DNA from 4 places in the Nocardia sp. NPDC050175 genome. Region 1 is predicted to be linked to each of the others. Evidence: riboswitches for the same ligand, from Rfam matches in the RefSeq annotation. Region 1 holds a riboswitch; each other region holds the start of a gene.
What was found. Region 1 has a riboswitch for cobalamin ahead of cobN (cobaltochelatase subunit CobN). Riboswitches for the same ligand answer to the same signal wherever they lie in the genome.

Region 1 (7,459 bases):
TGTCGGCCCAGGAGGGGCTGACACCGGCGTATCGACTCGACGACGAGAACGCCCTGTGGGACAACGCCGCCGACGGCTATCGACTACCCACCGAGGCCGAATGGGAGCACGCCTGCCGCGCAGGCAGCACCGGCCCGCGCTACGGCGAGCTCGACGAAATCGCCTGGTACCGGGGCAATTCGGCCGAGCACATGCACGAGGTGGGCGGCAAGCGACCCAATGCGTGGGGCCTCTACGACATGCTCGGCAACACCTGGGACTGGTGCTGGGACATCTACGACGCCGAAATCTACGGCTCCTACCGGGTATTGCGCGGTGGCGGCTGGTTCGACGAACACTGGAGCTGCCGCGCGTCGGTACGCCGCCGCAGCCATCCGACACTGCGACTGGACGATGTGGGATTCCGCGTCGCGCGTTCAGTGAGTACCTGAGCCAATACTTCCCTCCCCCAGCACCTCCGCGAGCTCGCCATCCGGGCCACAGCATCGGTCGGGCTACCGTTCGGCGGTGTCACCCACACGGCTGATCGGACATTCCCGACAGGTTCTTCCGTACGCTCCACGAAATCGTCGGCGCCGCACATACTGTCCGGTACAAGCATGGCTATCACCCAGACAACGCGCCAGTGGCACTGCTAGCAGGAGCCACATCGACCCCCGAAGCGAGCGTATTCATGGTCATCTTCGCTGTGCACGACGCCCTCCTCGCGCAGATCGGCAATCCGACGCCGGAAGCGCCGCCGGTCTCGGACAAGATCTTGCAGATGGTCCGCTACCTCACCTGGCTGGTGCTGATCTCCGGGGTCTGCGGAATCACTTACGCCGGTGGACGATTCGCGTGGGAGAAGTGGCAAGGTGGTCCGATCGACTCGCCGAAGATGATCGCGGGGGCGATGATCGGCGGTGTTGTCGCCACCAGCGCGGGCACGATCATGAACGCCGTCGTCGGCTGAGCCGTCGTCCCGGCGAGTGCCGGGATCGAGTCGCCGCCGAGGAGAATCGCGGAAGGTAGTCTTCCGCGATTGCTGCGATGATCGAATGATGTTGGAGACCTCCGCGCGACTACTCCGGCTGCTGTCGCTCCTGCAGCTGCACCGCGATTGGACCGGCCCGGTATTGGCCGAGCGCCTCGGCGTATCCACTCGCACGGTCCGCACCGACATCGAGCGACTACGCACCCTCGGTTACCCGGTGCACGCCACACCCGGTGTCGCGGGCGGCTACCGGCTGGGCGCGGGCTCCGCGCTGCCGCCGCTGCTGCTCGATGACGACGAGGCGGTTGCGGTCGCGGTCGGCCTGGCCACCGCGGCCAACGGCGCGGTCACCGGCATCGAGGAGACCTCGGTGCGTGCGCTGGTGAAGCTGCAGCAGGTGTTGCCGTCGCGGCTGCGTAATCGGGTGGCGGCGTTGACGTCGGCCACCGTGCACGTGCCCGGTGTCGGTCGGCCGACAGTGGATGCGGCGGTACTCACCGCTGTCGCCGGGGCGATCCGCGCGAGCGAGCGATTGCGCTTCGACTACGAAACACATTCCGGCACACCGTCACGCCGCGATGTCGAGCCGCATCGGCTGGTGCATTGGCGCGGCCATTGGTATCTGGTCGCCTGGGATCCGGGGCGCGGCGACTGGCGCACCTTCCGGGTGGACCGGATCGCGCCGAAGACGCCGAACGGCCCGCGGTTCACCTCGCGGGTGCTGTCGGAGGCCGAGATCGCCGAGCGGGTGCAGCGTGGTGTCGGCACGGCGACCTGGCGTTATCGCGCGACGGTGCGAATGGCCGGGTCCGCCAGTGCAATTCGGGCGAAGATGCCGGCGGCGCTGACCGTCGAGCCGGACGGGCCGGATCACTGTGTGGTTCAAGTGGGTTCGGATTCGCCGCAGATGCTCACGTGCTATCTCGGTTTGGCCGACGTCGAATTCGAGGTGCTGGACGCCCCTGAGCTCACCGAGCAGCTGCTGGCGACCGCCGAGCGATTTCGCCGGGCGGCCGGTCGGCAATGACACCTCAGCCCACCGGAATTCCGCGGTAAAGCGAAACCCGGCCGGATCAGGCGGAATTCGCCGATCACGACCGGGTCGCTACTATCCGGAATTACCCGTCAGGGCTGGTTGGCACCCGCGATGCCGCCGATGATTCCACCGATGATGCAGCCGGGGATGGCTCCGACAATGGCGAAGATCAGTCCGATCAAGAACCCGATCGCGCAACCGATCAACACGCCGGCCACGGTGGTCCCCGCGTCACCGATGAACTGCGGCGCCCCCATTTCCGGGGTCGCCGCACCTACCGGGGTCAGCGTCAAAGTGGTTGCGCCGGCGTTGACTTCCGGCGCCACCCGCACCTGCTGGCCGGACACCGACTGCATCGTGGTCGGCACGGTGGCGACCAGCGATCCGTCCGGTGCGACCACAGAGATGCCCTGATCGGGCGTCAGCACGAACGTGCCGGAGGCGAGGGTGAGCGTGGCGCCCGAGTGGTCGGGCGCGACCGCCGCCGTGTACGCGACGCCCTGATCGACACCGCTGAACGCGGCATCGGCCACCTGCGCCTCACCGTGTGCGGTGGCGGCGGCGACACCCGTTGCGGCGATGGTGAGAACTGCTGTTGCTACGAACTTCCTGATATTCATAAGGCTTTCCAATCATCTAGCCGAATCGATTGGCGTTTCCCCGAGAACAGCCATGACACACCATCGATCATGCGCTCTCGGCAACAGCGTTGTCGAGAGTTGTGCGAAGATTGAATTGCCTTGCAAGATCGCGCAATTCACCAATCCCCCAACAATTGGGGGGTTGATTTTCCCGCTATTCCAATTCCCCTTCGGTCTCCAAGTAGACCTGCCGCAATCGATCCAGTGTCGCCTGCTCCGGGTGCTCCCACAAGTCCCGCTCGGCGGCCTCCAGCAGCCGCTCGGCAATGCCGTGCAGCGCCCACGGGTTGGACTGCTCCATGAACTTGCGGTTCACGTCGTCGAAAACGTAGCTCTCCGCGAGCTTCTCGTACATCCAGTCGGCGACGACATTGGTGGTGGCGTCATAGCCGAACAGGTAGTCGACCGTCGCGGCCATCTCGAACGCGCCCTTGTAGCCGTGCCTGCGCATCGCCTCCAGCCAGCGCGGATTCACCACGCGGGCCCGGAAGACCCGGGAGGTCTCCTCGGAGAGCGTGCGGGTGCGCACCGCGTCGGGGCGGGTGCTGTCGCCGATGTAGGCCTCGGGGTTCTTGCCGGTGAGCGCGCGCACGGTGGCGACCATGCCGCCGTGGAACTGGAAGTAGTCGTCGGAATCGGCGATATCGTGCTCGCGGGTGTCGGTGTTCTTGGCCGCCACCGCGATTCGGCGGTACGCGGTGCGCATGTCGTCGGCGGCGGGAGCGCCGTCGAGGTCGCGGCCGTAGGCGTAGCCGCCCCAGGTGGTGTAGACCTGCGCGAGGTCGTCGTCGGTGCGCCAGCTCTTGGAATCGATGAGCTGCAGCAGGCCCGCGCCGTAGGTACCCGGCTTGGAACCGAAGATGCGGGTGGTGGCGCGGCGGGCGTCGCCGTGCTCGGCCAGGTCGGCTTCGGCATGCGCGCGAACGTAATTCGACTCGGCGGGTTCGTCGAGTTCGGCGACCATGCGCACCGCGTCGTCGAGCAGGGCGAGCACGTGCGGGAACGCATCGCGGAAGAAACCGCTGATGCGCACCGTGACATCGATACGGGGACGGGACAATTCGTCGAGCGAGAGCACTTCTAGCGTGGTGACGCGGCGGCTCGCCTCGTCCCAGACCGGCCGGACACCGAGCAGGGCAAGGACTTCGGCGATATCGTCGCCGGAGGTGCGCATCGCCGAGGTGCCCCACACCGAAAGGCCCACCGAGCGTGGGTATTCGCCGTGGTCGGCGAGGTAACGCGCCAGCAGCGAATCCGCCATGGCCTGACCGGTTTCCCAGGCCAGCCGCGACGGGACGGCCTTCGGGTCGACGGAGTAGAAATTGCGGCCGGTCGGCAGGACGTTGATCAGGCCACGCAGGGGTGAGCCGCTGGGGCCCGCCGGGATGAAGCCGCCGTTGAGGGCGTGCAGGACGCGGTCGATCTCGATGCCGGTTTGGCGGAGGCGGGGGACGACTTCGGTTGCGGCGAAACGGAGTACGTCACGGACCGCGGTGAGTCGGGGATCGGCGGTCAGGGCGTCGGACGGGGAGCTATCCGCTGACGCGAGGAGCGAGTCGGCGAACTCGTCGACGAGTCGGTCGACCGCGTCCGCCGACCAGTCGGCCGATTGAAGTGCGGCAACGAGTCCGCGGGCTTGGCTCTCCACGACGTCGACTCGGCCGCGGACCTCGGTGCCGGATTCGTCCAGCCCCAACGCTTCTCGCAGGCCGGGCACGTTCCGTTCGCCGCCCCACAGCTGGCGAGCGCGCAGCATGGCGAGCACGAGGTCGACCTCGCTCTCCCCCGCGGGCGCCTGGCCCAGGATGTGCAGGCCGTCGCGGATCTGCACGTCCTTGATCTCGCACAGCCAGCCGTCGACGTGCAGCAGCATGTCGTCGAAGACTTCCTCGTCCGGGCGTTCGGCGAGGCCGAGGTCGTGGTCCATCTTGGCGGCGCGCATCAGCGTCCAGATCTGCTGGCGGATGGCGGGCAGTTTGGCCGGGTCGAGGGTGGAGATGTTGGTGTGCTCGTCGAGCAGCTGCTCCAAACGCGAGATGTCGCCGTAGCTTTCGGCGCGGGCCATCGGCGGGATCAGGTGGTCGACCAGGGTCGCGTGCGCGCGGCGCTTGGCCTGGGTGCCCTCGCCCGGGTCGTTCACCAGGAACGGGTAGATCAGCGGCAGGTCGCCGAGGGCGGCGTCGGTGCCGCAGGAGGCGGACATGCCGAGGGTCTTGCCGGGCAGCCATTCCAGGTTGCCGTGCTTGCCGAGGTGCACCATCGCGTCGGCGGCGAAACCGTCAGCGGACCTGACCCATTGGTAGGCCGCGAGGTAGTGATGGCTCGGCGGCAGGTCGGGGTCGTGGTAGATGGCGACCGGGTTCTCACCGAAACCGCGGGGCGGCTGCACCATCAGCACCACATTGCCGAAACGCAATGCGGCGATGACGATCTCGCCGTTCGGGTCGGCGGAACGGTCGACGTAGAGCTCGCCGGGCGGCGGGCCCCACGCCTCGATGACGGCCTCGCGCAGGTCCTCGGGCAACGTGTCGAACCAGGCCGTGTAGGCGGCCGCGCCGATCCGAATCGGGTTGCCCTCCAACTGTTCCGCGGTCAGCCAGTCCGGATCCTGGCCGCCCGCCGCGATGAGCGCGTGGATGAGGGCGTCGCCGTCCTGCTCGTCGAGGCCGGGGATCTCACCCGGTTCGCCGAGGTGGTAACCGGCGGTGCGCATTTCGGTGAGCAAGCGGATGGCGCTCGCGGGGGTGTCGAGGCCGACGGCGTTGCCGATGCGGGCGTGCTTGGTCGGGTAGGCGGACAGCATCAGGACGACGCGCTTGCGATCGGCCGGGATGTGCCGCAGCCGGGCGTAGCGCACCGCGATGCCCGCGACCCTGGCCGCGCGCTCGGCGTCGGGGACGTAGGTGGACAGGCCGTCGGCGTCGAACTCCTTGAAGGAGAACGGGACCGTGATGATCCGGCCGTCGAACTCGGGGACGGCGACCTGGGTGGCGACGTCGAGCGGCGACATGCCGTCGTCGTTGGCGGCCCACTGTTCGCGGCCGCTGGTCAGGCACAAGCCTTGCAGGATGGGCACATCCAGGTCGGCGAGCGCGCCGACATCCCAGGCCTCGTCCTCGCCGCCCGCCGAGGCGGTGGCGGGCTTGGTGCCACCCGCGGCGAGCACCGTCACCACGAGGGTGTCGGCCTGGCGCAGTGTCGCAAGCAGTTCCGGCTCGGCGGTGCGCAGCGAGGCGCAGTACAGCGGCAGGGCGCGCGCACCCGCGTCTTCGATCGCACGGCAGAGGGCGTCGATGTAGCCGGTGTTCCCGGCGAGATGCTGTGCGCGGTAATAGATCACCGCGACGGTGGGCTGATCGGCGGCCGGCTCGGCCGAAACCCGTTCCAGCACACCCCAGCTCGGCAGCTGCACCGGCGGCTCGAAGCCGTGGCCGGTCAGCAGGACCGTGTCGGAGAGGAAGTTGTGCAGCTGCAGCAGGTTGTCCGACCCGCCAGCGGCCAAGTAATTATGTGCGTCGGCGGCGACACCGCCGGGCACGGTCGAGCACTCCATCAGCTCCGCGTCCGGCGCGATCTCGCCGCCGAGCGCCACCATCGGCACGCCGCTGGCCCGGATGGCGTCGAGGCCGTCCTCCCAGGCGCGCTTGCCGCCGAGGATGCGCACGATCACCAGATCGGCGCCGTCGAGCAGCGCGGGCAGGTCGTCCACCAGCAGCCGTGCGGGGTTGCCCCACCGGTACGCGGCGCCACTCGCGCGGGCGCTCAGCAGATCGGTGTCGGACGTGGACAGCAGCAGAATCACAGGTGACGGCCTTCCTCGGGTTACGCGCCCATCGGGGGTTGCTGCTCGCCGGAGAGGGTCTGGCTTTTCACAGTGGCGCGACCGCACCGGATTTCCACCGGTTTCCTCGTCGCCCGTCGAGCATGCAGATGCTACCTGCTGTGCGGTTGCGTTCCGCTCAGGCGGTCACCGCGCGGGCCTTCGTCGACCTGAAGCCGGCCGTGGTCCGGTCGCGCGCTGCTGCCCTGCAGGTCGCCCTACTGGGTAGGGCCTCCCGCCCAGCCTCAGGCCGAATTCGCCAAGGTCGCTTTCATCCACGGCGCTCAGCAACCCTGGTCTGGCGTTCGCGCCGCGACAGACAGGCGAAGGTGCCGCCGTTCCTTCAGGGCCGGCGTCATCTATCGCTGATCGGGCGGGTCAGGTCAGATCGGCGTTTCCATCGATGACTTTGAGCTGGTAGTGGAACTTGTTGACGCGCCAGCCGTTCGGAGTCCGCTCGGCGCCGATGGCGTAGCTGCCGACGAAGGTGCGGGTCTTACCGTTGGTGGCGGAATTCTTCACGTGTACCGCGATGGCGTCCGCGTGGACGTTGGCCGTGTCATCCGCCAGCTCGATCAGATGGTTTCCGGACTGGTGATGCAGCTCGTCCAGGTCAGCGAGCCCGACCCGCCAGTCCTCGACGATGTCGGCCGCGTCCCGCTCACCGACCGGGCCGCCGAATCCGCCGTCGAAATCGACCTTCGGCGTGAATACGGCGTCGACCAGGTCGCTCCAACGACGCTGGTCGGTGTAGACGAACATCCGGGTGACCACGTCGATGATCGCGAGTCGATCTGCCAGGGTAGAGATTTCAGACATATGTCTCACATTAGCGATCCCCAACGTTCACCGCTCGCCATTAATCACCACCATCGCCCCCTTGCCGACTTGACGTACGAAGGGTGTTCTTGACGCACGCTGCAACATGCGTCAAGAACACCCTTCGTACGTCAAGTCGCTGTCGGTGGTCGGCGGTCGACGGTCGGCGG
Region 2 (7,459 bases), on a different contig from region 1:
CGGACGGGCCACTGGATCCGGCGTCGCCGGCCGAGGCGCAGTACTTCGGTGAGGTGCTCGATGAGGCGCGGACCCTCATCGATACGGTGCTCAACCTCGACGCGGACGTCGGGGTGGCGCTACTGCAGGCCTTCACCGAAGGGCTGCTCGACGTCCCGTTCTGTCTGCACACCGACAACTTCGGGGCCACCACCTCCGTTATCGATGAGCAGGGCGCGCTGCGTTGGGGGAAATTGGGCCGACTTCCGTTGCCCGCCGGTGCCGGTCGCGAGGATCTTGCGCGGCTCGGCTCCGACGCGCTCTACGGGATGCTCGACCACGTGGCGAATAGTTATGACAGCAGGCTGATTCCATGACCGAACCAATGAGAGATGCCATGCCCGAGGATGATTCGTCCATTGTCGTACTGGTGGATGCGTTTTCCACGGGAGCGCTGCTCGCGCAGCAGGCGCGGCACCAGCACCGGCTGATCCATGTCCAGTCTCGTTCCCATCTGCCCGCGACCTTCTCCGCGAGCCTGCCCGCCGAGTTGTTCGCCGAGGACCTTTCCTACGCGGACCAGGCCGACGACGTCCTGCGCAGGCTTGGCGAACTGGGACCGGTCGCGGTCATCGCGGGCAGCGAATACGGCGTCGAGGTGGCCGACGAGATCGCCGCGAAACTTGGCCTGCGCGGTAATGATCCGGCGCTCTCGCACGTGCGGCGGGACAAGTTCTACATGCTGGAAGCGGTGGCCGGTGCCGGGCTGCGGACCGCACGGCAGCGGCGCGGCAGCGATGCGGCGCGGCTGTTGGAATGGCGGCGGGCTGAGGGGCTCGGGCGGGTGGTGGTCAAGCCGCTCGACAGTGCGGGATCCGATGACGTGTTCATCAGCGACTCCGAGGCGGAGGTTCAGGCCGCGGTCCAGGCGATCATCGGTAAGACGAACCTGATGCTGCGAACCAATGCGGCGGTGCTGGCGCAGGAGTACCTGGTCGGGGACGAGTTCATCGTCAATTCGGTCAGCCGGGACGGCAAGCACTGGTTCACCGACGCGTGGATCAGCCACAAGGTGACCGTGCGGGACAACCGTCGGATCTATGACTGCGAAGACCTGCTGTCGCAGGACGATCCGCGCTTCACCGACATCATCGACTACGTTTCGGGTGTGCTCGACGCGCTCGGCATCGCGAACGGGCCCGCGCACACCGAATTGATCTATACCGCAGCGGGTCCCGTGCTGCTGGAGACCGGGGCACGGCTCTCGGGGCTGGCCGATCCACGAGCGCTCGATCGCGGCACGGGCGTGAATCAGGTCGACCTGACGATGGACTGCTACCTCGGTGAGGGACGCGCGCTGGCGGCGCAGCCGTCGGTGTATTCGCGGCGGGAGCAGGCGCGCTGCGTGAATCTCATTGCCCACCGGGAGGTTCCGCTGCCTGCCCAGGCGTTGCGGGCGGAGCTCGAACGGCTGCCCGCTATCGAGAGTGTTCGGTTCCGGATCGCCGATCAGGCGATGACCAGGCCGACGGTCGATCTCAATTCGTCGCCGGGCGTGGTGTTTCTCGTGCATCAGGACGCCGCCGAGATCGAACGGTCGTACCGGACGCTGCGGCGGCTGGAGCACGAGCTCTTGTAGGCGCCGCCGGACAGACAGAGAGCATCGATGACGAATACGCAGCTGGGTCAAATCCTTCTCGCCATCCTGTTACTCCTGCTGGGGGCCAACCTGCTCGGTCAGCTGTTCCGCCGACTGCGTCAGCCCAAGGTCGTCGGCGAGATCCTGGCCGGAATTCTGGTCGGCCCAACGGTTCTCGGGAAGATCGCGCCCGGCTTCGCGGCTGAGATGTTCGGCGGCGACAAGGGTGATCCCAGCGCGGTGGTGCTCGGGTTCCTGTACAACCTCGGCCTGTTGATGCTGATGTTCGTGTCGGGCTGCGCCGCAAAGCACCTGTTGGGCAGGCAGAATCGCACGGCCACCGCGTGGATTCTGGGGATCGGCACGCCGCTGCCGTTCCTCATCGCCCTCTTTGCCGCGCCGCTGCTGCCGCTCGAGGATCTCACCGGTACCGCGGGGAGTGAGCAGGCCGTCGTGCTCGTCTTCGCGGCCGCCACGGCGGTGACCTCGATCCCGGTCATCACCAAGATCTTCTACGACCTCGGCATCCTGCACACCCGATTCGCCAGCCTGCAGCTGGGATCCGCTGTGCTGGAGGATATTGCGCTGTGGGGAGTGCTCTCCGTCGCCACCGCGATCGCGGGCGCCGCCCTCGGCGCGACCGGCGACGAGCTGACCGCGACCATCGGCGGGCACATCGCGGTCAACGCCGCCTACGTGATCGTCGCGCTCACCGTCATGCCTGCCGTGCTGCGCAAGCTGTCGCGGGCCGAATGGAATGTGGTGGCGCGCAATTCGCCTGTCGCGTGGATGCTCATCGTCTTCCTGGGTTATGTCTCACTGGCCGCCGCCCTTGACGTGACGCTGGCATTCGCCGCGTTGCTGGCCGGCTTCGGCGTGATGGGCGGCATGAAAGGCACTGAGCAGGAACGGTTCCGGGACCCGATGCAGTCCATCAGCGATGTCTCAGGGCACTTCTTCGTTCCGCTGTACTTCGCCATCGTCGGCTACCGGCTCGACCTTTCCAAGACGTTCGACCCACTCATGCTCGTGGGGTTCCTGGTCGGCACGTCGCTGGTGGTGTTCCTGTCCGTGGGGCTCGGCGCCAAGCTGGCCGGGATGAGCCGCCTCGACATCGTCAATCTCGCCATCACCCAGAATGCCCGCGGCGGGCCGGGCATCGTGATGGCCTCGGTGGCCTTCGACGCGGGCATCATCAACGCCATTTTCTACACAACCCTGGTACTCACCGCCGTGCTCACCTCCCAGGCCTGCGGCTGCTGGCTCGACTACGTCCTGCGCAAAGGATTGCCGCTGCTGTCCGGCGCCGACCTACGCCGCCGGGGCATCGAGCCAGCGCCCGAGGAACTGTCGCCGCAGCGGGGGTAACTCGACGCATTTTGGTCGCGCGCACGGCTGATGAGTCTCACGTGGTCGGAGGTGTGGGTTCGGGTGGAGTGGTTAACTCGTTAGGGAGACTTCGGTGTCGAGTGCGGAGGGTGTCATGGCGGAGGCGAACGGGATGACCGATCTGAAGCAGGGGCAGCCGCACAGCGCCCGTATTTATGACTATTTCTTGGGCGGCAAGGACAACTATGCGGCCGACCGGTTGGCTGCCGACAAGATCGAGCAGGCCATTCCCAATGTTCGACTGGTCGCGCGGGAGAATCGCGAGTTCATGCGTCGCGCGGTCGGCTACCTCGGCGAACAGGGCATCCGCCAGTTCGTCGATATCGGCACCGGCATCCCCACCGAACCCAATCTGCATCAGGTGGCCCAGGAGACGGCTTGCGATGCGCGGGTGGTGTATGTCGACAACGATCCGCTCGTGCTCGCCCATGCCCGCGCGCTGCTCATCGGGACGCCGGAGGGGCGAACTCGGTACATCGAGGCCGATGTCACCGAACCGGCGAAAATCCTTGGGGCGCCGCAACTTCGCGAGACCATCGACTTCGCCGAGCCGGTCGCGCTGAGTCTGATCGCGTTGTGCCACTTCGTGCCCGGCGAGCAGATGTACGAGATCATCGATACGTTGCTGGAACCGCTTGCGCCAGGCTCGTTTCTGGTGATGACGCACCTCACCGCCGACCTCGATCCCGAGGCGGTCCAGGGCACGGTGCGCGCCTACGAGGCGAGCGGTATCAGGATGGAAGCACGCACGTATGACGGGGTAGCCCGCTTCTTTTCGGGTTTGCAACTGATCGAACCGGGCATCGTGCCGATCGGCCGGTGGTACCCGGACGGCACCGCGCCGGATTCGACCGCCGTTGTCCCGCTGCCTGTCACGGATTTCGGCGCCGCGCCGAAACCGCCCGCTGCCGGATATGCCGCGGTCGGGCGTAAGCAATAAGGCGTTTCGGAACACGCTCGGGTAACGGCACTCGGCGATCCTTGACCGGTCGTTTCGGCCGCTTCTAGAGTTGACGTCTGCTGGGTATGAGGAATCTGGTGTAAATCCAGAGCGGTCGCGCCGCTGTGAACATGCTGTGAATAGCGGTGTGTGAGTCAGAAACTCGGCTCGGCAGGAGTTTTTATTCTGGACGTAGGGACGCGTAATCCCTGGAAGGAGTCCCTCATGGCCACTTATGTTCCGCATGCCGGTGTGACGGTTCGTCCGCTCAGTGCCTCGGTGTCGAGCACGCTCTGGTTGGTCGGCACGGTGCTCGGGGCACTGCTGATCTACTACTTCATCGGTATCGATCAGGGGGCGGTGTCGATTTTCGGCAGCGATACCCACGTCCACGAATTCGTGCACGACGCACGGCATTTCCTCGGCTTCCCGTGCCATTGAGTCGGCTCGGCCGGAGCGAGTGGTAGCGGTATGGAGAAGCAGATAATCGGTCGCGGCCTGCTGGCGGGCGCGATCGGTGGGTTGTTGGCGTTCGTGTTCGCGCGGATCTTCGCGGAGCCGGTGATCCAGCGGGCGATCGACTACGAAAGCGGTAGGGACGAGGCGCAGGAGGCGTTGGACAAGGCCGCTGGCCACCCGATGGGGGACATGGGCGCGGAGGTGTTCACTCGGTCGGTGCAATCCAATGTCGGGATCGGCCTAGGGATGATCCTGTTCGGTGTCGCCATGGGTGGACTGTTCGCGGTGGTCTTCGCGCTCAGCGTCGGCCGGGTCGGCAAGGTTTCGGCGCGTAACCTGGCGCTGCTGCTGGCCGGGGCGTTCTTCGCGGCGGTGTATCTGGTGCCGTTCCTGAAGTATCCGGCGAATCCGCCCTCGATCGGACACTCGGACACGATCAAGGACCGGACGGCGTTGTATCTGACGATGGTGGTGTTGTCGTCGCTGTTCCTGATCGGGGCGGTGCTGTTGGGTCGGAGACTGGCGGCACGCCTTGGTAATTGGACTGCTAGCCTGGTCGCGGCAGTTGCCTTCGTGGTGGCGATCGGTATCGTGATGCTGCTTTTGCCACAGCTGGGGCATCTTTCGGCGAATACCGCCGAGTTCGGCAGGCAAGCAACGGAAACGCCGCAGCCGCTGCGGGATTCGTCGGGTGCGATCGTCTATCCGGGATTCCCGGCCGATGATCTCTATCTGTTCCGGCTGTATTCGATTGGTGCGCAGGCGATCCTGTGGCTGGCCATCGGGCTGGTCTTCGCGACGTTGAGCGGGAAACTGTTCGAGCCGACGCGTAGATCAGCTGCTGCGGAAGCAGGTATCGCCAAATAGGAAGCGCCACAACGGCGTTGTGATTCTCGCCGGATCGGTGTTGATGCGCCGATCCGGCGGGTTTACTAGTGCCCGGTGAACATGGTGACCAGGCTGTGTGGTGCGTTGTCGCCGGACATGATCTCGTGCAGTTCGGCGCCGTCGAGGGCGATTTCGGCGCTGCGGGGGAACATGGCGAGCTCGTATTCGGTGATCGCGGCCTCGATGTCGTCGGGGTGGGCGGCGAGGGCTTTGCCGAGTTCGGCGCCGTCGAGCATCGCCAGGTTGGCGCCTTCGCCGTTCGGGGGCGCGAGGTGGGCGGCGTCGCCGACCAGGGTTACGCCGGGCACTCGGTCCCATTGGTGGTCGATCGGCAGGGTGTAGTGGGGGCGGAAGACCGGTGCGGTGTCGGCTTCGGTAATCAGTGCGGTGAGTTCTGGTGCCCAGCCGTCGAATTCGTGGACGATGCGCGCCCTGGTTGCGGCGGCATCGGTGAAATCGATTGCGGCGAACCAGTCCAGCGATCTGGTCAGCGACACATAGGTGTGCAGGGTGTCGCCACTTTCGCGGTGCGCCTGGATCCCCTTGCCCGGTGCGGGCGCGATCAGTGACCCTCCGCCGACTGCTTTCGCGGCGGCGGGGTGGCGGGTGTCGGCGTCATACAGGTAGGTCTCGATGTAGGAGATGCCGGTGTATTCGGGTGTGGCAGTGGACAATAGGGGCCGGACCTTTGACCACGCGCCGTCGGCGCCGACCAGCAGGCTCGTCGTGATGGTGCTGCCGTCGGTGAAGGTGACCTCGTGGCGGCCTTCGCCGAGTGCACGGGTACCGCTGACCTTGTGCCCCCATTGGATGGTGCTGGCGGGGAGCGAGTCGATCAGCATCTGTCGCATCTCGCCGCGCTGCACCTCGGGGCGGCCGCCGGTGCCGTCGTCGGGTTGGTCGAACAGGATGGATCCGTCGCGGTCGAGGACCCGTATCGCCTGACGGCCTTCCAAGATGAGGGTGCGGAACTCGTCCGACAGCCCGGCCGCTTCGATGGCGAGCTGTCCGTTGTAGTCGTGGATGTCGAGCATGCCGCCCTGCGCACGGGCCGTTGGTGAGGGCTCTGCCTCGTAGACCGTGACCGGGATGCCGTTGACCTGCAGGACGCTGGCGAGGGTGAGTCCGCCGAGTCCGGCGCCGATGATCGTGACTGGAGTGGGCATGGTGGGCTCCTTCGGGATCGAGGCCGGTGCGGTCCGGCGGCTATGGAATGCCGTTCCAATCTAACACAGGTTGGAACGGCGCTCCAGGCGTGCCAAGATGGCGGTATGGCATCGCGGGCGGGCAAGGAGAAGCGGCGGACGGACGCGCTGTCCCGGGAGCGGATCGTCGAGGCGGCCGTCGAGCTGCTCGACACGACCGGCGAGGGTGGGCTGACATTCCGGGCGCTGACCGAGCGTCTTGCCACCGGGCCGGGGGCGATCTACTGGCATGTGGCGAACAAGGGGGAGTTGCTCGCCGCCGCGACCGACGTCGTTGTCGCCGCGGCGCTGGCCGTCGAACCCGTCGAGTCCGCGGCTTCCCCGCAGGATGAGATCCGTGCTGTCGCGCTCGGACTGTTCGACGCGATCGACGAACACTCGTGGCTCGCCACGCAGCTCGCCGTGCAGTTCTCCCGCAGTCCATCGGGGTCGGTAGCGCCGCGGATCATCGAAAGCATCGGGCGACGGGTCCAAGCGCTCGGTGTCCCCGAGGGCAGCTGGTTCACCGCGACCTCGGCACTGGTGCACTACATCCTCGGCGCGACCAGTCAGTACGTCACGAACAGTCACGTTCTGGAGGCCGAATTGGATCGCGGCGAGTTCCTCGGCGACGTAGCGAAGGCGTGGGAGGAGCTCGACCCCGCCGACTATCCGTTCACCCGTGCGGTCGCGGGCCAGATGCGCGAACACGACGACCGGGAGCAGTTCCTCATCGGGATCGATCTCGTGCTCACCGGCATCGCCGGTCTCCACCGGACCAAGGGGTAGGCGTTCCGGTCACCGAGATGACTTGGGCACCTTGCGAACTCGGGTGGTCGCCGCGGTGACGCGGTTGCCCTCGTGGTCCTCGGTGCGTAGGCGGGCGACGGGTCGGCCGTCGTGGTCGACGAGGGTCGAGTGGGGTTCGTTGCCGGTGAAGGCGTGGCGTTCGCCCCATTGGCGCAAGGCCACGACAGTGGT
Region 3 (7,459 bases), on a different contig from region 1:
GGCTTCGCCGCCGCGGCCGAGGCCGCCAAGGCGGGCTGCCCGGTCAGCAAGGCCCTCGCCGGCGTCGACCACATCCTGCTCGACGCGGCCCTCGTCTGACTCGGCACAGCCGACTGCCCGGTTCGCGCACTACGGTGCGTGAGCCGGGCAGTTTTGTGTGACAACCGATTTCGTGTGAGCAATGGGTCAGGCCCGGCGAAAGAAGCGGCGGGCTGCGGGGTGGTACATCGCTGGGATGGCGATCAGGACCGCGACGACGTGGATGGTGCGGAGCAGACCGATCACCGCGGATTCGATGGTGAGGTGGGCGAAGAGGTCGCCGAACTTGTCCGCGGAAAGCAGCGCCGCGAGCGGTTCGATGATCAGGGAGAGCAAGCCGATCACGCCGATGCCGAAGGTCAGCAGCAGGCGGGCCCAGCGGGCGCCGTGCGTCATTCGGATGGCGACGATGAGAACGACCAGGTAGATCCCGAGCCGCACGGCGAGCCCGGTCGTCAGGTCCGCGATGTCGACCTCGTCGCGCTCCAGTAGCAGCGCGGACTGCTCGATCGCCTCGGCGACGCCGGCGAGCAGGGCGACGACGAGGCCGACGAACGCGACGAGGACGGCGCGCGGTGGTTGTGCCGGTGCGCCCGAACGCAGCGGTGCGGGCAAAAAGGAGAGGGCAGTGCCGGTCATGACACCGACACTGCCCTTCGACTTCCGGATGCGGATCAGCCCGCGGTAGCGATCGACTCTCGTACCGGAGTATCACTGCGCGTGGCGAATTCGCTGAGCGCGGCGAAGCCGAGGGCCAGGCTGGCCCACAGCGTCGCGGTCTCGGCCAGCGAGGACGCCCGGAACTGCCACAGCAGCGCGGCCGGGAAGTCCGCCTTCACTTCGTTGATGCCCGGCAGCAGGATGTACCCCGCCGCCGTGACGAGGACGAACGCGGCCAGCCCGCCGATCAGTCGCAACGTGCTCAGCTGACCGCGCAGCAACTTGTAGACGTACACGCTCGCGCCGACGGCCACCAGGCCGAGCAGCACGGCGGCCACCCAGAGCAGGGTGCGCTGATTGATCGTCTCCGGGTCGCCGACCGCAGGTGGGTTCGCCGGGTACTTGAAGAACGGCACGGCCACGATCGCGGCCCAGCCGCCGAGCCCGATACCGAGCGCGAGTTTCGGCCCGGACAGCGTGGTGTAGCGGCGGGCGAAGTGGGCGACGGAGGCGAAGATGGCGCCGAGCGCTAGACCGGCCAGGCCGAGCGCGAGGAACTGTCCCGCCTTCTGGCCGGTGCGGCTGACCAGCGGTTCTTCCTCGTCGCCGTGCGAATGCCCGTTGGTCGCTTCCGCTTCCGTGCCGTGCGGATGATCCGCGGCGGCCGCGCTTCCGGCCTCCTCGATGGCGATGGCGGCATCGACCTTCGGTTCACCGATGAAGTAGCCGACCGAGGCGGCCAGCAGGCCCGCGATGAGACCGGCCAGCAGGCCGCGCAACAGCAGGGTCTTGAGGGATCCGATCAATGGCACGGAAGCCCCAGCAGGTGACGTCCGTCGTGCATCAACTCATGCAGGTACATCCCGCTGCGCGAGATGACGCCCTGATCGAAGCCGACCAGGTACAGCGTGAGCAGTGCGAGAAGAACGACACCAACTGTGACGAGCACAGTGGCCAGTGAATCGGTTGCCCGGCTCGGCGAATGCGCGATTGCCATGCGAGTCCTCCTAGGGATGCGCGTCCCGTCGAATGGGTTGCGAAGGAGCCGGTGTCTGGCTATCCGGCACCCAGGGACTCGGTGCATGGAACACAGTGGCGCGACCGCTCCGGAATTTCACCGGATTACCGCATCACCCTCGCGTTTTGTCATCCGAACTGTGACACCTGGAGGCGCCTGCCGTCAACACGAACAGCAGGGACGCGCCCTGCCGTCGGGCGAGTCGCCGGGCAGGTCAGCCCGCCCGGCATGCTCGACAGGTCAGTCGGCAGGCTTCGCGGCCACGTCGATGACGACCTCGAATTCCAGCAGCGACGCGCCCGTGGAGACCGGCTTCTGCCGCTCGCCCGCATGCGCCTCGCGCGCGGGTCCGTCCCGCCACGCCGCGAAGGCTTCTTCCGAATCCCACTGGGTGACAACGAAGTACCGCTTATCACCGGCGACCGGCCGGAGTAGTTGGAAGCCGAGGAAACCCGGCGAGCCCTCGACCGCGTGCGCGCGGTGCGCGAACCGCTTCTCCAACTCGGGGCCTGCGCCCTCGGGAACCTCGATCGCGTTGATCTTCACAACAGCCATGGGCTCGACAATACGACCAGCGAGCGTCCGTCCGGTATGGGCCAAATCGGGGGGATCGCGCACGGCCGGGGCGCGCCGGGCAGAATCAGCGGGGTGTTGCACGACGAAGGTGGCGCGGGTGTGCCGATCCTGCTGCTGCACGGATTGATGGGCAGTGCCAGGACCTGGCACGATCAGCTGGACTGGCTGCGCGACTACGGCCACGTCTACACCTTCGACGCCGCCGGGCACGGCAGGCCCGCGCCGGCCGAGCTGACCACCGAGGCCTTCGTCGCCGATCTGGCCGCCGCGACCTCGGGCATCACCGAGCCGATGGTGGTGATCGGGCATTCGATGGGCGCGCTGCACGGCTGGGTGTTCGCCGCGACGCACCCCGATCGGGTGCGCGCGCTGGTGGTCGAGGACATCGCCCCGGATTTCACCGGCCGGACAGCGGCGAATTGGGCGGCGATGATCGAGGCGTGGCCGCAACCGTTTCCGGATGCGAATGCGGTGCTGAGGTTCTTCGGGCCGGTCGCCGGACGGTATTTCCTCAACTCGTTCGAGCACGGCCCGGACGGATACCGGCTGCACGGGTCGGTCGCGACGTTCCGCGATATCTCCGAGGAGTGGGGCAGTCGCGACTTCTGGCCGCAGTGGCACGCCACCCGCGTGCCCGCGCTGCTACTCGAGGGAGAGCACACGATCACGCCGCCCGGCCAGATGCGGCAGATGGCCGAGGCACATCCTGACGCCGAGCATGTACTGGTGCTCGGCGCAGCACATCTCGTGCACGACGACCAGCCCGAGCAGTACCGGGACGCCGTCGAGCGGTTCCTCCGCCGCGTGCTGGCTGAGCCGCACCCCTCCTGATTTCCCGCACCGAGAATTGCCGGTGCGGGAAATCAAATATCGTGCGGCGCTGAGGCATTCGGCCGCTGCGGTGGGCTGGTCAGCGCGCGTTGCCACCTTCACCGGCGAGTGCGAAGAGACCGTCGACGGTTTGCTCGATCAGGCCGTCGACCAGTAGCGAGTCGAGGGCGCGGGCGCGCTGGCCTGGGTCGCGGGGCCAGGCGAGGTCGAGACTCACCCGCTCCACCGGACCCGTCGCGCCACGAAGCACATCGAGCAGCCTGCCGCGCGCTTGGCGGTCGGTGCCCTCGTATTTCTGTGTGCGACGGACGATTTCGGAAACGGGACGGCCTGCGGCGACCCACGCGCAACTCGGCAGGGGACAGCGCGAACAGTCCGGTGTGCGCGCTGTGCACACTGTCGCACCCAGCTCCATCAACGCGGCCGAGAACACCGCCGCACGATCGATCTGTTGCGGCAGTAGCGCTTCCGTCTCCGGCAGATCACGCGACGACGGATTACCCGCCTCCGCGCGCCCGTGCACCGCGCGGGCGACAACTCGGCGAACGTTGGTGTCCACCACCGGAACTCGTTGCCCGTAGGCGAAACACGCGACCGCCCGCGCCGTGTACGCGCCGATGCCGGGCAGGCCGAGCAGCACGTCCACGTCGGTCGGCACCTCGTCACCATGCTCCGCGGCGAGCACCCGCGCGCATTCGTGCAGCCGCAGCGCCCGGCGCGGATAACCGAGCTTGCCCCACGCGCGCAGCACCTCGGCCTGCGAGGAGGCCGCCATCGCCGAGGGCACCGGCCAGCGCGTAACCCACTCCCGCCAGATCGGCTCGACCCGGACCACCGGCGTCTGCTGCAGCATGATCTCGCTCATCAGGATCTGCCACGCGGTGACCTCGCGGCGGCGCCACGGTAGGTCGCGCGCGGTCTCCTCGTACCAGTCGAGCAACACGTCGGCATCGATGGTGTTCGGTGCTTTCCTCACGGTTCCTGTCCTACTGCCGCCAGCCGGTATTTGCCGACCCGTAACCAAACTAACTCGCTGGTAACCCAAGCCTTGTGCACAATGGTCGGTATGCCTGATTCAAATCCGGTCAGTGCCTGGAAGTCTTTGCGCGAAGGCAACGACCGTTTCGTCTCCGGTGCGCTGCAGCATCCTAGCCAGGGCGCCTCCGACCGAGCCAAGCTCGTCAGCGGCCAGCATCCGTCCGCGATCCTCTTCGGCTGCGGTGACTCCAGGGTCGCCGCCGAGTTGATCTTCGACCAGGGCCTCGGCGACATGTTCGTGGTACGCACCGCGGGCCACGTCGTGGACAGCTCGGTGCTCGGTTCGATCGAGTACGGCGTGCAGGTGCTCAACGTTCCGCTGATCGTGGTGCTCGGGCACGACAGCTGCGGCGCGGTGAAGGCCACCATCGACGCGCTGGACGGCGGCGAGGTACCCGGCGGATTCATCCGCAGCGTGGTCGAGCGGGTCACGCCGTCCATTCTTATCGGCCGTCGGGAGGGCCTGTCCACCGTCGACGAGATGGAGGCCAGGCACGTGGTCGAGACGAGCAGGTTGCTCATGCAGCGGTCGATGATCATCTCGCAGCGCGTGGCGACCGGCGAATGCGCGATCGCCTGTGTCACATACAAGCTCGCCGACGGCCAGGTGAAGTTGCAGCGTGTCGTCGGCAACATCGGCGAGCTCGCCTGAGCCGGGGTCGTCGCCGTTTGCCCAGCGTGCAGGCCGGAATTCCGTCGCCACGATCGCGTATTCCGGATCGACACGCCGTGCGCATGAGTCATCGTGCCCGGTCGTGCCCTTACCGTTGAGGCGTGCTGGAACCGAATGGACCGCTGCCACCGGAGATCTATTGGCGTCGTCGCGCATTGGCGATCGGCGCACTGGTCGTCGCGCTGGCGCTGGTCATCTGGCTCGTGCTGACGGTGTCCCGCGGCGGCGACTCGCCCGGTGACACCAAGCCCGTCGCGGCCGGTTCGTCGTCCGCGACGCCGAGTAAGCCCGCCGATGTCACGACGACAAAGGCCGCTGGCCCAAGCGAATCCGGCGCACCGGCGACGTCGAGCGTTTCCCCGTCCGCGTCGAATGAACCGGCCGCGGGACCGGGGCAGTGCCCCGATCAGTCGCTGGCGATCAAGATCAGCGTGGACCAGCCGACCTATCGGGTCGGCGAGCAGCCGAACTTCCGGATCGTCATCACCAACATCTCCAGCGCGCAATGCCAGCGGGACATGAACCTGGCGCAGATCCAGGCGTCGGTGCTGTCGCTGGACGGGCAGCGCCGATTCTGGACGAGTTCGGATTGTTCGCCCGTCGACGAGTCGAACCAGCGGAACCTGAAACCCGGTGAGCAGGCGCTGTTCACGGTGCGCTGGTCCGGCACCACCTCGCAGCAGGGGTGCGTCGGCGAGCGGGTGCCGGTGCCCGCCGGGGCGTACCAGGTCATCGCGCAGTTCGGCTCGCTGCACAGCTCGCCGGAACCGTTCAATCTGACGCCCGCCTGAGCCACCCCGGATTCGGTTGGGCCCGTTAGAAATCGGGTGCCACTTCCTTCTCCTCCTTCGGTGCGCGCCGCTTGCGGGTGCCGGTGATGCGGATGGCCGAGCGCACGTCGGCCACCTCGTGGATCTTCATGCCGCCGCGCTTGAGCGGGGCGTAACCGGGCGGCACCAGCGCGGTGGTGAAGCCGAGCCGCTCGGCCTCGGCCAGCCTGCGTTCGAGTCCGGTCACCTTGCGCACCTCGCCGGCCAGGCCGACCTCGCCGAGGATCACCCAGCCCGCCGGAATCGCCACCTCGGAATTGGCGCTGGCGATGGCGAGCGTGATGGCCAGGTCGGCGGCCGGCTCCAGCAGCCGCATGCCGCCCACCGTCGCGGCATACACGTCGGACTTGCCGAGGAACACCTTGCCGCGGCTCTGCAGCACGGCAAGCACCATCGCGACCCGGTTGTAGTCCAGGCCGCTGACCGCGCGGCGCGGATTCGGGATCTCGGTCTCCACCGTCAGGCCCTGCACCTCGGCGACGAGCGGTCGCTTGCCGTCCATCGCCACCGTGACGGCGGTGCCGGGCACCGAATCGGTGCGGTGGTGCAGGAACAGGCCGGACGGGTCGTCCACGCAGGCGATGCCGTCCTCGTGCAGCTCGAAACAGCCGACCTCGTCGGCGCTGCCGAAGCGGTTCTTGATGCCGCGCACCATGCGCAGGGACGAGTTCTTGTCGCCCTCGAACTGCAGCACCACATCGACGAGGTGTTCCAGCGTGCGCGGGCCCGCGACATTGCCGTCCTTGGTGACGTGCCCGACCAGCAGCACCGCGATGCCGCTCGCTTTGGCCAGCGAGGTCAGCGCGGAGGTCACCGCGCGCACCTGGGTGACGCCGCCGATCACGCCGTCCACCTCGGGCGCGAGCATGGTCTGCACCGAGTCGACCACCAGCAGCGTCGGCTGCACCTGCTCGACGTGCCCGAGCACGATCGAAAGATCGGATTCCGCAGCCAGATACACCCTTTCGTGCACCGCGCCGGTCCGGTCGGCGCGCAGCCGCACCTGACCCGCCGACTCCTCCGCGGTGACGTAGAGCGACTTGGCATCGTGCTGCCGGGCCCAGCGGTGCGCGACCTCGAGCAGCAGCGTCGACTTGCCGACGCCGGGCTCGCCGGACAGCAGCACCACCGAGCCGGGGACAACGCCGCCGCCGAGCACCCGGTCGAGCTCGCTGACCCCGGTCGGCTTCGCCCTGGTGATCTGGGAGTCGATGCTGGAGATCGGCGCGGCGGCGGTGCTCGGCAGCATCGCGCGCCTGGCCGGGGCGCCCGCACCGGTCGCCGCGACGGCTACCTCGTCGACGGTGCCCCACGCGCCGCAGTCGGGGCACTTACCCACCCACTTGGCGACCTCGTGCGTGCAGGCGGAGCACCGGAAGATCGACCTGGTCTTTGCCACACGCGCACCTTACGTACCGCCTCCGACAACATGTCGGATAAAAGAACGGCCGCCGCACCCGTCGGGTGTGGCGGCCGTCTCCGTAAGGGGGCTATACGCCCGCTGTCCGTGGGTGTGTTCAGTGACCGCCGGTGTGCTCGGCCTCGGCCGCACCGGACTTGTCCGACTCGTGCCGCTCGGCGGTGCCCGCGTCGACCGGCACCTGGACCTGCACGGTGCCGTTCTGTTTGAAGTTGAACGCCACGTTGTAGGTGAGGCCCGGCGTGATGTCCTTGGTCAGGCCGGTGATCTCGATCAGGATCGGGCGCGCCTCGGGATCGGTGGTCGCCTCGGCAACGTCGGCGTGCGCGTCGGGCTTCGCCGAGGTCGGTGCGGCCGCACTGGTCGGCGCCGCG
Region 4 (7,459 bases), on a different contig from region 1:
TCCCGTTTTCGGAGACCATGATCCAGTCGTCGGTCATGTAGGCGGCGATCCGGGCCGCGTCGTTGGTGACGATGGCGGCCATCCACTCGTCGAGCAGCGCTACGAGGCGATCCTCGATCGTGTGGTCCGTGCTGGGACGATGTGTCGTTTCCATGATTCGCACGGTAAACCGGACATCGGGGCCGAGGCTTGGACGAATGGAATACGTGCGTCGTGGATCAGCGCCCGATGCGCGGATAAGGCAGGTCGGTGCTGGTGTTCTCGGTGACCGCGAGCGGACTGCCGATGTGCGGGAAGGCGCGCTGCGGGCAGGACGGCCGCTCACAGACCTTGCAGCCCGCGCCGATCTGTACCGCTGTCGTCGGGTCGTCGAGCTGGAGTCCGGCCGAATACACCAGCCGGTCCGCGTATTCGATGTCGCAGCCGAGCCCGATCGCGAAATTCTTTGTCGCGGTGCCGAATCCGTGCGGCGCGGTCATCGCGGTGCGCGCGATCCACAGGTAGCGGCGCCCGTCGGGCATCTCCGCGATCTGCGGCAGGATCCGGCCGGGATGCGCGAACGCCTCGTGCACCACCCACAGCGGGCAGCTGCCGCCGACCCGGGAGAAGTGAAAGGCGGTGGCGGACTGGCGTTTCGAGATATTGCCCGCGCGGTCGGTGCGGACGAAGAAGAACGGCACCCCGCGCTGACCCTGCCGCTGCAACGTGCTCAGCCGGTGGCAGATGGTTTCGAAGCCGACCTCGAAGCGCAGGCCGAGCAGGTCGATGTCGTAGTGCAATTCCTCGGCCGAGCGTAGGAAACGTCCATACGGCAGCACCAGTGCGCCGGCGAAGTAGTTGGCCAGCCCGATCCGCGCGAGCGTGCGGGATTCGCCGGTGAGCGAGGGTGTTTCGGCGAGCACCCCGTCCAGCTCGGTCCCGTACAGCAGGAACGCCAGGGTGGTCGCGATCTGAAAGGCGCGCTGTCCCGGTCGAAGTCGCCTGGCCAGGGTCAGCGTGCGGCTCTCGGGATCGTATTGCCGCTTCGGGATGGCCGGGTCCGCGCCGTCGCCGCGGACCAGCACGGTGACCCCGGCGCGCTCCTCGGCCACCCTGGCGAGCTGGCGGTCCAGCGAGCCGATGGTCAGGCCGGACTGCTCGAACAGCTGCTCGGCGGCGATATCGAGCTGCGGGATGTGATTGTGGTGGTCGTAGAAGAAGTCCCGCACGTCCTCGTAGGGCATGGGCATGCCCGGCGCGCCGGTCGGCGCGGACACCCGGGCGGAGAGCAGGTCGAGCTGGTCGGTGGCGGCGCGCAGGCGGCGGTGCATCGCGACGACGATCCTGGCGACCTCGGGCTGCCTGGTCGCCAGCTCCTCCACCTCGGTCAGCGGCGCGGTGTGCCCGCCCGCGGCGTCGATCAGCACCTCGTGCAGGTCGGACACGAGGCGCGCGTCCGAGTCCGCGGCGAAGAACTGGACGTCGAGGTCGAAGGTGGAGTTCAGTTTCAGCAGTACCGGGATGGTGAGCGGCCGCTGATCACGTTCCAGCTGGTTGAGATAGCTGGGTGACAGATCAAGCGACTTGGCCAGCGCCGCCTGGGTGAGTCTGCGTTCCTCGCGCAACCGCCGAAGCCGCGCGCCCGCATACATCTTCCGCACGGAAAGATCGTAGTCCCGGGCCTTCGCAATCATCGCATTTCCGGACTTCTTTTGCCTGGAAATATGCCGCTGCAAGGTATTTTGCGCGATATCCCGGCTGCGTAGCGTGCGAAGGACGGTCGCGGCCCAACTCAGGCGGGCGTAGCGAAGAAACACATCGTACGTGCCTGCTAATCGTCGTCCCGGATCACCGCCTGTGCCGCGATCACGGTGGTGCCGTTGAAGGTAACCGCAGGGGAGCCGTGCAGTCGGTAGCCCTGCGCGAGCAGCTCGCTGATCCGTTCGCAGAACGAGGCGTCGTCGACGCCGGTGATCAAGCGGTAACGCAGTGGTTGGTCGTTCATGCCGCCAGCCTAGGGTGCGTGGCCGACAGCGCCGGAAGGGCAAAAAGCTTCCGAACCGAGCAATTGCTTGGTTCAATCGAGAGGGCGTTGCGCACAACGCGGTTCGCCCGCCCGGCAGCAGAAAGTGAGCCCGCCCATGCCGACTCCCGACGAACTCGTCCGCGATATGTGCCGCAGCTGGTCCGACCCGGATCCGGACCGGATCGCGTCCTTCTTCGCGGAAAACGCTGTCTACCACAACATTCCGCTCGAACCGGTGGTCGGCCGCACGGCCATCCGCGACTTCATCGCCGGCTTCCTGACCACCTTCGGGGCCATCGACTTCGACATCCACCACCAGATCACCTCCGGCAACCTGGTCATGAACGAACGCACCGACACCCTCCACAGCGCGGACAAGACCATTCCACTCCCGGTCACCGGCGTCTTCGAGGTAGCCGACAACACCATCCTCGCCTGGCGCGACTACTTCGACATGGGCGTCATCAACCGCGCGTTCAACCTGGAAGGCTGACCGTCCCCGGGAAATTCGTGGCAACTGGTCGGAACCGAACCGCGAGCGCACGCGTCGAAGGTGGATAGGGGCGATTCATGGAGTGGTTTCACTAGGTGCAAGGAGGGGTTGGGATGGATCGTTGTCCCGGGTGTCATACCGCGTGGCGAAGAGGGATGAGCTCCAGGTCACGGCAGCAACCGGTCAAGCGAACCGAGGAGCCGTGCGAGCGATACACGTCACGGCGGCGCCGGGTCTCCCGACCCGAGCCCGAGGCGGGCTGAGGGCGAAGGTGATTGAGCTCGGCGCCTCCGCCTGGATCAGGCGGAGGCGCCGAGCGTCAGCGAACAGCCGAGACGGTCAGCGTACGGCGGTCGCGGCGGCGACCATGTTGCGCAGCGACGCCTCCACCTCGACCTGGCCGCGGGTCTTCAGCCCGCAGTCCGGGTTGACCCACAGCCGTTCGGCGGGAACGGCTTTCAGTGCCGCGCGCAAGGAGGTGGTGATCTCCTCCACGCTGGGCACCCGGGGCGAGTGGATGTCGTAGACACCCGGCCCGACGCCGAGGTCGAAGCCCGCCGCGTTGAGGTCGTCGAGCACCTCCATCCGCGAGCGCGCCGCCTCGATCGAGGTCACGTCGGCGTCCAGGCCGGCGATCGCGTCGATCACCTCGCCGAACTCCGAGTAGCACAGGTGGGTGTGCACCTGGGTGGCGTCCGAAACACCGGAGGTGGCCAGGCGGAACGACTGCACCGACCAGTCGAGGTAGGCCTGCTGGTCGGTCTTGCGCAGCGGAAGCAGCTCGCGCAGCGCGGGCTCGTCGACCTGGATGACGCGGATGCCCGCGGCCTGCAGATCCACCGTCTCGTCCCGGATCGCCAGCGCGACCTGCCGCGCCGAGTCGCCGAGCGGCTGGTCGTCGCGCACGAACGACCAGGCCAGGATGGTGACCGGCCCGGTGAGCATGCCCTTGACCGGCTTCGCGGTGAGCGACTGGGCGTAGCTGATCCAGTCGACGGTCATCGGCGTCGGCCGCTTGACATCGCCGAACAGGATCGGCGGCCGCACGCAGCGGGAACCGTAGGACTGCACCCAGCCCAGCTCGGTGGCGGCGAAGCCGTCGAGCTGCTCGGCGAAGTACTGCACCATGTCGTTGCGCTCCGGCTCGCCGTGCACCAGCACGTCGAGGCCCAACTTCTCCTGCAGCGCAATGACATCGGCGACCTCGGCGCGCATCCGGCGGATGTATTCCGCCTCGTCGATCTCGCCCTTGTTGAACGCGGACCTGGCCAACCGGATCGCCGAGGTCTGCGGGTACGAGCCGATCGTGGTGGTCGGCAGCGGCGGCAGTTGCAGCTGCTCCTGCTGCAGCACGCGACGCTCTTCGGCGGGTGCGCGCCGGATCGCGTCCGGGCCGAGCTCGGCCAGCCTGGCCCGCACCTGCGGGTCGTGCAGCCGGGTGTCGGCCTGCCGCGCCGCCAATGCCGCACGGGTGTCGGCCAATTCGGTGCTGATCGCCTCGGTGCCCTCGGTCAGCGCCGTCGCCAGCAGCCGAACCTCGGCCACCTTCTCGGTGCCGAACGCCAGCCACGACCGCAGCCGCTCGTCCAGCTTGGTCTCCGCGGCCAGCGTGTATGGCACGTGCAGCAGCGAGCAGGAGGTCGAAACCGCCACCGAGGCAGCCGAACCCAGCAGGGTGCCCAGCGTGGCGAGCACGGCGTCGAGATCCGCGCGCCAGACGTTGCGTCCGTCGACCACACCGGCCACCAGCAGCTTGCTCGCCAGTGCCGGGATACCGGCCACGTCGGAAACGCTGGTGCCGGCGGTGAAGTCGAGCGCGACGCCCTCGATGTCGGTGCCTGCCAGCGCGTTCAGCGCCGCGTCGGCGTGCCCGAAGTAGGTCGCCACCAGGATCGCGGGTCGCTCGGCCGAAGCGGTCAGCTCGGTGTAAGTGCTTCGCACCAGCTCGATTTCGGCCTCGGTGAGGTCGGTGACCAGCGCGGGCTCATCGATCTGCACCCAGCCGACGCCCGCCTCGGCCAGCAGCCGGAGCAGTTCGGAGTACAGCGGGACGAGTTCGGCGAGCCGGTCCAGGGCCGCACCACCGGTGGCCTTGGCCAGCTTCAGGAAGGTGATCGGACCGACCACCACCGGACGGGCGGGCGCGCCGAGCGCGAGCGCCTCGCGCACCTCGTCGAGCAGCTTGTCCGGGTTCAGCGAAAACGCGGTGTCCTGGTCGATTTCCGGCACCAGGTAGTGGTAGTTGGTGTCGAACCACTTGGTCATCTCCAGCGGTTCGACGGTTTCGTTGCCGCGCGCGGCGGCGAAGTAGCGGTCCAGCGGATCGGCGATCCCGGCCACCCGCGGCGGCAGCGCGCCGAGCAGGACGGCGGTGTCGAGTACCTGGTCGTAGTACGAGAAGGTGCCCACCGGGATCGAATCCAGGCCTGCCGCCTGTAGTTCGGCGAGTTGGGCGTGGCGCAGGTCGCGTGCGACGGTGTGCAGCTGATCGGCGTCGATCTTGCCTGCCCAGTAGGCCTCGGTGGCCCGCTTGAGCTCACGCCGCGGTCCGACCCTAGGTAGCCCGAGAACCGTTGCGGTGAACGGTGTCTGATTTACAACAGTCACGTTGTCTCTCCAGTGCTGGTGTCGTAGGCCCTCGCCATGCGGGCTGCGCGGCTACCGGGTGACACGTCAGGAGATTTCGACAACAGAGCCCGACACATCAAGTACTGGTAGACCGCGCGCCCAGATCCACGAGGCGGTGGCCGTCGGATACGGCGTATCCGACACGGCTGGCAGGTCTTCGGACTCACAGGCACCGGCCTGGTCGGCCGACCTACTGGCCGTCGCTTCCCGGGTGTTGTGCGCCCAGTGCTTGTGACGGCGTTCGTTCCTGCTTACCGCTGCGGGACAGTCCCGGATTCCCACCGGGTTCCCTCTCGCCCGTCCGCCCTTTCGAGGCGGCCGAACTCGGCTCCGCAACGCGACGACGGGGCTCCATCTCGTACGCGCGCGGTGAACCAGCTGCACCCACCAGCATAGGGCGCTTGGCGAGAGCGCGGTGCGGCCGGGCGGTGCGGCGGTCGCTCTCGATCGTCAGGCCCGCGTTGTCTGGTCATCTGTCCAAGTCTGTGAGGAACCCCACGGAAATCGGGTGTAGCCCAGCTTTCCGGAATATGTCTAAAGTTGTCACCCTCTGGGGAGAACTTCGGCGCGGGGGTCGATACCAGGAGTGCTTGTGGTGACTGAACGATCGGTATCGATCGTCATTCCAACATATGTAGCGACGGCCGAGGGTCGTGATCTGCTCGATATACAGCTGGACGCCTTGGCGCGTCAAGACTATCCGGGGGAATTCGACGTTGTCATAGCCGACAACGGCTCACCGGTCGACGTGCGCGTCCATATCGAAAACCATCAGGTCCGGGATCGGCTGAAGCTCCAGTACGTAGACGCGTCAGGCCGGTCGGGTGCCGCATTTGCCCGAAATGTCGGAGCCGGTAGTGCCACGGGCGAGGTGTTACTGTTCTGTGATCATGACGACCGCGCGTACCCGAGCTGGATCAGCCGCATGGTCGAGTTCCTGGATGAGGGCTACGACCTGACTTGTTCTGCGATCGAGGGCGATTCGCTCAACGCGGACCACCCGCGCCTGGTCGCCAACATCCCGGCACCGGACCAATTCCAGCCGCTCGGCGTTTATGCTCCTGTGATCATCGGCACGAGCATGGCGTGCCGCGCGGAGGTCTATCGGAAGCTCGGCGGACAGGACGTCAGCTATGCCGCCAACGAGGATCTCGAATTCGGCTGGCGGGCCCACCGGGAGGGATACCGACTCGGCTATCTGGCCGAGGCGCTGGTCGCCTATCGGTACCGACGCGGTTTCCGGCCCGGCTATCGACAGGGCCGTAGCAGAGGCCTCGGCCTTGCGCGACTGAACGGCGAATTCCCGAAGAATGGTTTACCCGAGATTCATCTGCCCGAAGTTTTGTTACGGATGATCCGCTTGCCCTTTACTCGCGGATTAGTCGCCGAAGAACGCGGATTGATGATCGGCCTCGCGGTCGGTCAGTTCCGCGGTGGGTTCCGGCATCACACGATGCACTGGATCTGACGATGTGACGTCGCGGTGCCCGGATCTTCGCAACGGTGCTAGCCCGGGTTGTGAAGATGCTTGCGAAGCCCCCTTCCGTGTCTGTCTGGGGGCGGAGTCCGGGTACCTTAGGCGGATGTTCACGAAAGTTCTGGTTGCCAACCGCGGCGAGATCGCCATCAGGGCCTTCCGCGCGGCCTATGAGCTCGGCGTGGGGACGGTAGCCGTCTTCCCGTACGAGGACCGCAATTCGGTCCATCGGATGAAGGCGGCCGAGTCCTACCAGATCGGTGAACAGGGACACCCGGTCCGGGCGTATCTGTCGATCGACGCGATCGTCGACGCGGCCAAGTCGGCCGGCGCCGACGCCGTCTACCCCGGCTACGGCTTCCTGTCCGAGAACCCGGACCTGGCCGCGGCCTGCGCCCGCGAGGGCATCACCTTCATCGGTCCGTCCGCCGAGGTGCTCGAGCTCGCGGGCAACAAGGCACGGGCGATTGCCGCAGCCAAGGCCGCGGGTCTGCCGGTGCTGCGCTCCAGCGCGCCGTCTTCGGACGTGGACGAACTACTCGCCGCGTCGCAGGAACTGGACTACCCGATCTTCGTCAAGGCGGTGGCAGGCGGCGGCGGGCGCGGCATGCGCCGGGTCGCCGATGCCGAGCACCTGCGCGAGTCCATCGAGGCCGCGTCCCGCGAGGCCGAGTCGGCCTTCGGCGATCCGACCGTGTTCCTCGAGCAGGCCGTGGTGAACCCGCGCCACATCGAGGTGCAGATCCTGGCCGACCAGCACGGCAACGTGATGCACCTGTTCGAGCGCGACTGCTCGGTGCAGCGCAGGCATCAGAAGGTGATCGAGCTCGCGCCCGCGCCGAACCTGGATCCCGAA

Region 2: linked by a shared signal. The riboswitch ahead of ACIBK2_RS03080 (CbtB domain-containing protein) and the one ahead of cobN (cobaltochelatase subunit CobN) in region 1 are both predicted to bind cobalamin.
Region 3: linked by a shared signal. The riboswitch ahead of ACIBK2_RS07090 (CbtB-domain containing protein) and the one ahead of cobN (cobaltochelatase subunit CobN) in region 1 are both predicted to bind cobalamin.
Region 4: linked by a shared signal. The riboswitch ahead of metE (5-methyltetrahydropteroyltriglutamate--homocysteine S-methyltransferase) and the one ahead of cobN (cobaltochelatase subunit CobN) in region 1 are both predicted to bind cobalamin.

The regions. Positions count from the first base shown of each region.
Region 1 covers NZ_JBITJI010000011.1:69,271-76,729, reverse strand. The annotation lists gene ACIBK2_RS32015 (formylglycine-generating enzyme family protein) at 1-431, shown strand, start outside; gene ACIBK2_RS32010 (hypothetical protein) at 674-952, shown strand; gene ACIBK2_RS32005 (helix-turn-helix transcriptional regulator) at 1,041-2,000, shown strand; gene ACIBK2_RS32000 (hypothetical protein) at 2,099-2,629, opposite strand; gene cobN (cobaltochelatase subunit CobN) at 2,805-6,452, opposite strand; cobalamin riboswitch at 6,485-6,606, opposite strand; gene ACIBK2_RS31990 (nuclear transport factor 2 family protein) at 6,849-7,289, opposite strand.
Region 2 covers NZ_JBITJI010000001.1:675,411-682,869, reverse strand. The annotation lists gene ACIBK2_RS03100 (methylaspartate mutase) at 1-356, shown strand, start outside; gene ACIBK2_RS03095 (ATP-grasp domain-containing protein) at 353-1,618, shown strand; gene ACIBK2_RS03090 (cation:proton antiporter) at 1,646-2,986, shown strand; gene ACIBK2_RS03085 (SAM-dependent methyltransferase) at 3,081-3,947, shown strand; cobalamin riboswitch at 3,999-4,133, shown strand; gene ACIBK2_RS03080 (CbtB domain-containing protein) at 4,173-4,388, shown strand; gene ACIBK2_RS03075 (CbtA family protein) at 4,419-5,273, shown strand; gene ACIBK2_RS03070 (FAD-dependent oxidoreductase) at 5,339-6,460, opposite strand; gene ACIBK2_RS03065 (TetR/AcrR family transcriptional regulator) at 6,566-7,267, shown strand; gene ACIBK2_RS03060 (winged helix-turn-helix transcriptional regulator) at 7,277-7,459, opposite strand, start outside.
Region 3 covers NZ_JBITJI010000002.1:334,000-341,458, forward strand. The annotation lists gene ACIBK2_RS07075 (OsmC family peroxiredoxin) at 1-99, shown strand, start outside; gene ACIBK2_RS07080 (hypothetical protein) at 187-678, opposite strand; gene ACIBK2_RS07085 (CbtA family protein) at 714-1,511, opposite strand; gene ACIBK2_RS07090 (CbtB-domain containing protein) at 1,502-1,696, opposite strand; cobalamin riboswitch at 1,725-1,880, opposite strand; gene mhuD (mycobilin-forming heme oxygenase MhuD) at 1,958-2,272, opposite strand; gene ACIBK2_RS07100 (alpha/beta fold hydrolase) at 2,366-3,124, shown strand; gene ACIBK2_RS07105 (A/G-specific adenine glycosylase) at 3,204-4,100, opposite strand; gene ACIBK2_RS07110 (carbonic anhydrase) at 4,191-4,814, shown strand; gene ACIBK2_RS07115 (hypothetical protein) at 4,937-5,626, shown strand; gene radA (DNA repair protein RadA) at 5,652-7,064, opposite strand; gene ACIBK2_RS07125 (hypothetical protein) at 7,183-7,459, opposite strand, start outside.
Region 4 covers NZ_JBITJI010000005.1:312,614-320,072, reverse strand. The annotation lists gene ACIBK2_RS19270 (nuclear transport factor 2 family protein) at 1-154, opposite strand, end outside; gene ACIBK2_RS19265 (short-chain fatty acyl-CoA regulator family protein) at 219-1,640, opposite strand; gene ACIBK2_RS19260 (DUF1737 domain-containing protein) at 1,811-1,984, opposite strand; gene ACIBK2_RS19255 (nuclear transport factor 2 family protein) at 2,121-2,498, shown strand; gene metE (5-methyltetrahydropteroyltriglutamate--homocysteine S-methyltransferase) at 2,838-5,105, opposite strand; cobalamin riboswitch at 5,257-5,464, opposite strand; gene ACIBK2_RS19245 (glycosyltransferase) at 5,722-6,594, shown strand; gene ACIBK2_RS19240 (pyruvate carboxylase) at 6,710-7,459, shown strand, end outside.